DNA from 2 places in the Brevibacillus agri genome. Region 1 is predicted to be linked to the other one. Evidence: riboswitches for the same ligand, from Rfam matches in the RefSeq annotation. Region 1 holds a riboswitch; the other holds the start of a gene.
What was found. A riboswitch is a leader RNA that binds a small molecule or an ion and turns the genes downstream of it on or off. The one in region 1 is predicted to bind S-adenosylmethionine.
Positions count from the first base shown of each region.

Region 1 (4,381 bases):
CCAGGAAAACCAGTTGCGCTGGCAAGTGCGCATGGAGCTTGGGGCGATCGAGACGATCAAGGAAGCGACGAAGCACAATATGGGCGTCAGCATCCTCCCCTATCGCAGCGTCGTGCGCGAAGGCGAAACGGGCGAGCTGGTCATTCGCGAGCTGCCTGGCTACGTCAACCGCAGACATATTTGCCTCGTCTATCGTCAGGATGACCTCTTGCCTTATCCGGTGACCAGCTTCATCCGTTTTTTGCAGCACCGCCGCCTACCAGACGCAAAAAGCCCCTCTCCGCTGTAAAAGGGAAAGGGGCGAATATGTAATTCGATGGGAACACTCTACGCGATGCGGACAACCCGCTTTTTTTCCACTTGCGGCAGGAAGGACAAATCCACATAAGAACGCGCTTCCTCCAGCCCGATGTCTTCTGCCAAAAGCAGCGCTTCTTCCTGGAAGGTAGGCGTACAGCTTCCTTCGTTCAGTTCACAGAGACGCTTCAGGCGTTTCAGGCGCTCTGCGCACTTTTCAGCCCGCATGCATTCATTGGCAAGCTCACATACATTGACGTGGCGCGCGTCTGCGATCATGCTGATGTCGTCCACATGCACAATCAGCCGCTTGCCTTCTTCTGTCACGAAGCCGATCGAGCAAAAATGCGCACCTGACATTTCCAAACGAGTGAGAACCACATTGGTGAAAACCTCTCCTGTGCGCAGTCGAACTTGAGCTGCTTCAATGGCTCCACCGATCTTCCGCTCGTTGGCGATCACCGTGTACATGTCAGTGTAACCGTTAATCTGATAGCGCATAGTACCCTCCCGCTCCTGATGAGATCAATTATCATTAACATCGTATAATGAAAATCATTATCTGTCAACGATGAGAATGATTTTTATTACTACTGCACGTCTTATGGTGCGGGAGGGGGGTTCGACTGGTAATGGATTGACAAGCAGGTGATAAAGCGTGGGCAGTGGACGGCGCGGGCAAGGGGGCAACGCAGACAAGCGCAGGTCAACATGGGGAAACATGGATGATCCTGAGATACGCGAGCAACCGACCAACGCACCCCCGGCAGTCTCACGCAACGCAGCCCCCAAAAACAAAACCACACTCCCCACCCCCAGGAAGTGTGGTCACCCGCTCTCCTACTTACTTCGTTTTCGCAAAAAGCCCCAACTGTTCGATCCGCTGAACCGCTTCGGCCAGGCGTTGTTCGTCCGACAGCAGGGCGGCGCGAACGTAGCCTTCGCCGCTTGGGCCGAAGCCGACGCCTGGTGCGACGACTACATGTGCTTTTTCCAGCAGCAAATCCGAGAACTCCACCGAAGTAAAGCCAGCCGGGACGGGGAGCCAGGCGAAAAACGAGCCTTGCGATGGCGGGGCCTGCCAGCCGATGCGGTGCAGATTGGAGAACAGCGCATTGCGGCGGCCTTCGTAGACGGCTACCAGATCGCGGACGCACTGCTGCGAGTCTGTCATCGCTTTGGCTGCGGCCATTTGGACCGCTCCAAACAGGCTGACGAAGTAATGGTCCTGAATCAGATTGATGAGCCTTACCAGCTCGCGGTTGCCGACCATCGCGCCTACGCGCCAGCCGGCCATATTGTACGTTTTGGACAACGTGTAAAACTCCACGCCCACCTCTTTTGCCCCCGGCACCTGCATGAAGCTGACAGGCTTTTTGCCGTCGTAGCTGATCGCGCCGTACGCGAAGTCGTGGCAGACGACGATCTCGTGCTTGCGCGCAAACTGGACGGTTTCCTCGTAAAATTCAAACGGGGCGTTCACCGCTGTCGGGTTATTCGGATAGTTCAAAAACATCAGCTTGGCGCGGTCCAAATCGGCTTGCGGGATTTTGCTGTAGTCAGGCAAAAACTGATTTTCGGCCGTCAGCGGCATCATCGACATCCGGCCGTTTACGACCGCTACGCCGGACCAGTAATCCGGGTAGCCAGGGTCCGGTACGAGTGCCACATCGCCTGCGTTCATCAGCACCTGGCAAATTTCCACGAGGCCGGTTTTGCTTCCGAACAGGATCGCCACCTCTTCCTCCGGGTCGAGGTCCACGTCAAATTGTTGCTTGTACCAGTGCGCGACTGCCTGCTTCAGCTCCAGTCGGCCGGAAAATGGCGGGTATTTGTGATGCAGCGGATTTTCTGCCTGTGCCTTCAGCTCTTCCACAATGTGCGGCGGCGTAGGCAGGTCCGGGTTTCCTTGGCCCAGATTAATGACGTCATGCCCACAAGCGATGACTTTGTTTACTTTTGCCACCAATGTCGCAAAAAACTGGGTCGGGAGCCGATCAATCATGTCGGAAGGTTGGATGCGCATCTGTCTTCAGTTCCTTTCTTTTTAGGCCAATGTACAGCAAAAACCCCCTCTTTCCGTACAGAAAAAGGGGGAGATCAGCTTGGTCACGTCCTTATCTGTCAGGAATTATCCTGCTGGAATTGGCACAGCATCTGCAACGCGCAAGCGCGCAGATCCGCTGCCGGGCTTCATAGGGCCAGTCCCTCCGCCTCTCTTCATAAGTAAATCACACGGAATATACTGTTTTTAATCTTCTTCATACTACATTGCGGGCTCCGAACGTGTCAAGACGCTTCGCGAGGCCCGCGAATTTTTCCTGGCTACATCTTTTCTACGGTCGCGGCTGGCACTTTTCGGGTGCGACCTTGAAACGAGCTGTGCAGGGCGAAAAACGCGACAGACATTAGCGCCAGCCCCGCCATGATGTACAAAAGTCCTTGTGCCTGAAAATGCTGGAAAATGACCGCTCCGAGCAATGGGCCGAGCATGCGTCCCGCAGAGCCTGTGCCGGAGATCAGCCCTTGGATGAAGCCTTCTCGCCCCTGTGGCGTAAACTCTGCTGCCACGGCAGGCACGGCCGGCCAGACGAGCATTTCTCCAAGCGTCATGATGAACATCCCGGCGACAAAGCCGGCGTAGGAGGTCGTCTGCGACAAAATCAGCATCGACAGCACGAACACGTAGGAGCCGAGCAGCATCTGCGCTCGCAGCGTGCGGGCGAAGCGGCCAATGACCCAGGCGATCAGCGGCTGGCCGAACAAAATCAGGCCGCCGTTGATCGTCCAGAGCAAGCTGTACTGACGCAAGGAAATGCCCAACGATTGCATGTAGGTCGACAACACCGTCGTCCACTGGACGTAGACAATCCAACTGATTAACAGCCCGCTGCACAAGAGCAGTAGGGCGCCCCACGCCACTTTTTTCGTCGGCAGTTGCTGTAGCGGCGAAAGCGCCTCAACTGGCTTCGGCTTGGCAGCGCTTTGGACAGCAGCGGCGGGAGTGCCTGCGGTATTGGCTTGCTCCGCCCGATAGCCCCGCTCTGCAACTGCCTTGAGCTGCCGAGGCAAAATGAGCACGAACATGACGAGCACGATGACTTGCGAGATCGCGTTGCCAAAAAACGTCCAGGCAAACGAAATGCTCGCCAGCAAGCCGCCGAGGGCAGAGCCAGCCGCCACCCCGGCGTTGAGCGCGACGTAGATCATGTTGATCCCTTTGCGCCCGCCTTCCGGCCACAGCACGACAGCGAGTGCATTCATCACCGGAGAGAGCGTGCCGTAAAACAGCCCGTTCAGCAACAACAAGATCGTGTACAGCGTAAAGTCATGCGTGACGCCAAGCCCGACGGAAATCAGAATGACGCCGATCGAGGCAAAAACGATCGTGCGCATTTTCCCCCAACGGTCGAACAGCATGCCACCTGCGATGCTGCCGATCAAAAAAGCCCCCTGGTTCAATAACAGCAAAAAGCCCGCTACGGTCAGCGGCTTCCCTAAATAATCGTGGATATAGATGGTGACAAGCGGCCAAATACAAGCCATTCCGGTAGAAAAAATGATCGCAGCAATCGCCAGAAGACGAATGCTGCTCGGATAGGATTGCCATTTCTGTTTCATGGTTTAGTTCTCTCCCCGACGAAAATCGCCGCTTTTCCCGCCTGTTTTGCTCACCAAGCAAGTCGGACCGATTACCATGCCTTTGTCCATCGCCTTGCACATATCGTACACCGTAAGAGCTGCGACACTGACAGCCGTCAAAGCTTCCATTTCCACGCCCGTTTTTCCCGTCGTCCGCACACATGCTTCCAGGGCAAGCGTCGTCTCGTTTTCAAAAGCGAAGCGAATGTCGATCCCGGTCAAAGGAAGCGGATGGCACATCGGGATGATTTCCCACGTCTTTTTCGCTGCCATGACGCCCGCTACCTGTGCGACTGCCAGCACATCCCCTTTCTCTACCCGTCCTTCGCGAATGCGGGCGAGCGTTTCCGGCTTCATGACGATTTTGCTCTCTGCCACAGCCTCCCGTTTTGTGATGTCTTTTTCCGAGACATCTACCATCCGCGCACGGTTTTGTTCATTA
Region 1 is NZ_CP026363.1:2,013,324-2,017,704, reverse strand. It holds gene BA6348_RS09990 (LysR family transcriptional regulator substrate-binding protein) at 1-289, shown strand, start outside; gene BA6348_RS09985 (hypothetical protein) at 328-798, opposite strand; gene BA6348_RS09980 (pyridoxal phosphate-dependent aminotransferase) at 1,142-2,323, opposite strand; SAM riboswitch class I at 2,412-2,526, opposite strand; gene BA6348_RS09975 (MFS transporter) at 2,623-3,918, opposite strand; gene moaC (cyclic pyranopterin monophosphate synthase MoaC) at 3,922-4,381, opposite strand, start outside.

Region 2 (4,381 bases), 1.1 Mb from region 1:
CCTGGCGAAAAGCTTCGCGCAACACGACGCCGCGCCGATTGAACGCAGGCTTTCGCTGGTAGCCCATCAGCGCGTTTTCCTCGACGCTCTCCAGCTTGGCCGTCCCCCACAAGTAGCGATCTTCCGGGATGTGCGCCAAGCCCGCCTCGCGAATCGTCGCGACAGTCTGGTTGGTAACGTCCTTGCCGCCCAGCCGAATCGTTCCCTCCTGTACCGTCCGCAAGCCGCTGATCGCTTGCAGCAGCTCGGATTGGCCGTTGCCCGATACGCCCGCGATGCCGACGATTTCCCCGTGATGCACGGTAAAGCTGACCCGGTCGAGCAGCGTCTGTTTTTCCCGAACCGTCAAGTTCTCCACCTGCAAAAGCGGCCCCCGCTCCAGATCGACGCGCTCGCTCAGCTCCCGCAGCTCGCGTCCGACCATCAGCCGGGCCAGATCGTCCACATTCGTCTCGTCGCGCGCTACCGTGCCCGTCACCTTGCCGCCGCGCAACACCGTGATCCGATCTGCGACCTCCATCACTTCCTGCAGCTTGTGCGTAATCAAAATGACGCTCTTCCCGCTCTCCGCCAGATTGCGGATCGTCTGCAACAGCTCGCGAACTTCAAGCGGCGTCAGCACGGCAGTCGGCTCGTCCAGCACGATGATGTCCGCTCCCTGGTACAGCACCTTGAGAATTTCCACACGCTGCTGCTCGCCGATGGAGCAGTTGGACACTCTAGCCTGTGCATCTATCGGAATCCGGTACTGCTCGCTTAGTGCGCGGACCTTTTCCACGGCGTCCTTCCGGCGGAAAAATCCGGCCTGCTGCGGCTCGTAGCCGATCACGATATTTTCCGCCACGCTAAACTCGCCAAACAGCATGAAGTGCTGGTGCACCATCCCGATCCCGCTGCGAATGGCGTCCTGCGGCCCGCGAAAAGCGACAGGCTTGCCGCCTAGCACGATCTCGCCGGACGTAGGCTGCTCCATGCCGTACAGCATCCTCATCAGCGTCGTCTTGCCCGCGCCGTTTTCCCCGACGATGGCGTGGACTTCTCCCGCAGCAAGCGAAAACGAGACCTTGTCGTTTGCAATAAAATCTCCGTATTTCTTGGTCATGGCCCGCATTTCCAAACGATCGGTCATCCTTGCTCCTCCTTCTTTGCGCCTAGCCTTTCTCTTCCTTGCCTCTGCTCCTTGCCTTGCATATAAGGAAGACCGACTACACAGTTGTAGTCGGTCACAATCATGCACTGTGCGCTAGCTGTTAAAACGAGTCTGGCACTTTGCGGGTACCAGCGATGATCTCCTCGCTGATCGCTTTTACTTTGTCCACGACTTCCTGGCCAATAAAAGCGTTCAGAGGCGTCTGGCTCTCGTGCGTCACATACGTTACGCCTACGCCTTTTTCTTTCAAGCCGTAAGTGACGACGCCCGGCTTGAACGAGCCTTCTACGAACGACTTCACGGTTTCATACGCAGCGGCATCTGTCCCTTTGAGCTGGGACAACACGATGTGCTCAGGGTCGATCGTGGTGCGGTCAACGTCCTGTCCCGATGTATAGAAGCCTTTTTCCTTCGCGGCCTCGAACACGCCGAGGTCGCCTACTGCTGCCGCTCCGTTGATGAAGTCGGCGCCTTTGGATGCTTGCAGCAGCGCCAGCTCCTTCGCTTTTGCCGGGTCAGAGAAGCTTCCTACGTAGTTCACCAGGAACTCCGCGTTTGGATTGGTTGCTTTCAAGCCTTCCTGGAAGCCGCCTGTCCATTTTTTCAACAGCGGAATATCCATGGCGACAACCATGCCGACCTTGTTTGTCTTCGTGGCAAGACCTGCCGCAGCGCCCATCAGGTAAGCCGCTTCCTGCTCGCGGAAGGTAACGCTGCGCACGTTTGGCAAATCTACTACGGTATCAATAATCGCGAAGTTGCGGTCAGGATTTTCGGCTGCCACTTTTTTCAGCGCGTCTTCCGCTTCAAAAGAAGAAGTGATAATCAGATCGTAGTTTTCCGCTACCGCAACGCGCAAATTTTCTTCGATGGCGCCGTGGTCAGTAGACTCGATGCTTTTTACTTCTGCGCCAAATTCCTGTCCTGCTTTTTTCGCGCCTTCGTCCATTTGCTGGAAGAACGGGTTTACCCCGATTTTTTCCGGCAAAATCAGCGCAATGCGCTTCTTCGCCGCGCCTTCTTGCCCTGCCGCTTCTTCCTTTGGCTTGTCAGCAGGCGCATTTCCGCCAGCCGAACAGCCCGCAGCCAAAACAGCAAAAGTGGTGAATGCTAACAACAACTTCTTCATGGTGTCTTCCGCTCCCATCCGAACGTTCTACGTTTTTTCTGTATCCTACTACGTAATGTACGGCTTTTTTCCGAAAAAATCAATACTAAACACGAATATTTTGCAATAAAAATATTTTATCGTTCGTGTATTACCCCTCCTGACAACAAAAAAACTCTTCCCGAAGGAAGAGTTTGCGTCCGAAGCCGTCCTCTTCCTCATCTGTCAAAACCCCGGTACAGGTTTTGCAGGAATTGGCACCTTTCTGTCCATGTCACGCATGTCCAGTGGTTGCCGGGCTTCATCGGGCCAGTCCCTCCGCCGCTCTCGATAAGGAGATAAAAACTATCAAGTTACAATGCATTCATTCTAGCAGAACAAACTGAAAAAGCAATTGTTTTTTCAGACTGTTCTCGCCAATTTTACACTTTGGCGCCTATTGTCTGTGAAACGTTTCCTGCAGCCGATGCGACAGATTGTTCAGTTCCCCCAGCTCTTCGGTAATTTCCCGCACCTTTTGATGCTGGTTTTCCGCTGTGGCGAAAAGCTCCTCCAGATTGGCGACCGACTGCTCGGTGACAGCGGTAATGGTCGACATTTCCATCGCCACTTCGCCCGAGCGCATTTTTACCCGGTTCATGCTGGAGCCGACCTGCTCCGCTGCCTGCAGGAAGGCCATCATGCCGGAGCGCACCGCCTCGATCGACGCCACTGTTTTCACAGCCAGCTCCTGGCCTTTTGCCACCGAAGCTTCCCCATTGCTGATCTGCTGTACAGCGTTCTCGCTTTCCTGATGGAGCGATTTGAGAATCTCGGTAATTTCCTGTGTAGCGGTTGCGCTCTGCTCCGCCAGCTTGCGCACCTCGTCTGCCACCACGGCGAAGCCGCGGCCGTGCTCGCCTGCACGCGCCGACTCGATGGCGGCGTTTAGCGCAAGCAGGTTCGTTTGCGTCGCAATCTGGTTGATGGCTCCTACGATTTCCTCGACCCGATTGGCCTGGCGGTTGAGCTGGTGAATCGTCGACGCTGCCACGTTGACGGCAGAAACGATCTGTTCCATTTGCTGCGACAGCTCTTTCATCATGTCGACGCTTTCTTTCAGGCGGCGGTTGTTCTGGTCGGACTCGCTCTTCATCGCGTTCGTCTGCGTGGTGACCGCCACGATCTCCTGGTCGATCGACTGCACCTCTTCCTCGATCTTCACTGTCGAGTTCGCCTGCGACTCCATGCCCGTCGCCACTTCCTTGAAGGCGATCATCATTTCATCCGTATTGCGTTTCGTTCCTTCGGCATGCTCGTGTACGTGCTCTGTCGTACGGTCGATCTGCTCGGTCATCTGTTGGATATGGACGAGCATCTCTCCCAGGCGACGCTCTTTTTCTTCCGCTTCCTGGCGGGCGATGTTTGCCTTCTGCAAGGACGCTTGTCCCGCCAGACAGAGGTACGTCACCGCTCCCATCATCATCAGAATCGCCATGATGCGTAGCACCAGATTCAGCTCGGTGAAATCGCCGCTGAAAATCTCGTACGATCCTGTGTAAAATCCGACCAGCGTCACGATGATTTGCGCAATTCCGGCTGTCACTACGAGCTTCCAATCCAGGTAAGCCGCGAGAAAACCCATGACCACAAAAGCGAGAAACGTAACTTCTGGATACGTCGTGAAATGATCGAACGAAATCGCGTAAAACATAAGTCCGATCGCTACCAGATAACGAATGACATGGCTGTCTCTTTTGATGAAGTAAAAAGGCGAAACAATAAGGGTGACCAGCAATCCGAGGGACGTCACTTTCCAGAAATTAGCGTCGACTTGATAGGCAATGAGTCCCGCCATCCACAGATGGTTCCATAGGATAAAAATCATAAAGCCTTCTTTGTCCGTTAATGTGTTGCGAACCAATTGAATCATAGTTGCCCCCCTTTTCCCTGCTACTTATGTATCGGATTCTTTTTCCATTATATCGCGCTCAGATTGACTAATTTGTGAAAAAAGTGAGAACAGCCAAAACCAGTGACGAATAGGCTACTATCATACCCCTTATTTTAAGACATCTGGAAAGGAACTAAGAACCGTGGAAGAACAACGCAATCTTTTGCCAGCCACCGTGCTGACGCGGACG
Region 2 is NZ_CP026363.1:880,430-884,810, reverse strand. It holds gene BA6348_RS04480 (ABC transporter ATP-binding protein) at 1-1,129, opposite strand, end outside; gene BA6348_RS04475 (BMP family lipoprotein) at 1,251-2,279, opposite strand; SAM riboswitch class I at 2,474-2,595, opposite strand; gene BA6348_RS04470 (methyl-accepting chemotaxis protein) at 2,695-4,170, opposite strand; gene BA6348_RS04465 (DUF3298 and DUF4163 domain-containing protein) at 4,334-4,381, shown strand, end outside.
Region 2: it holds a riboswitch for S-adenosylmethionine, as region 1 does, so the genes downstream of both, BA6348_RS04475 (BMP family lipoprotein) here and BA6348_RS09980 (pyridoxal phosphate-dependent aminotransferase) in region 1, are expected to answer to the same signal.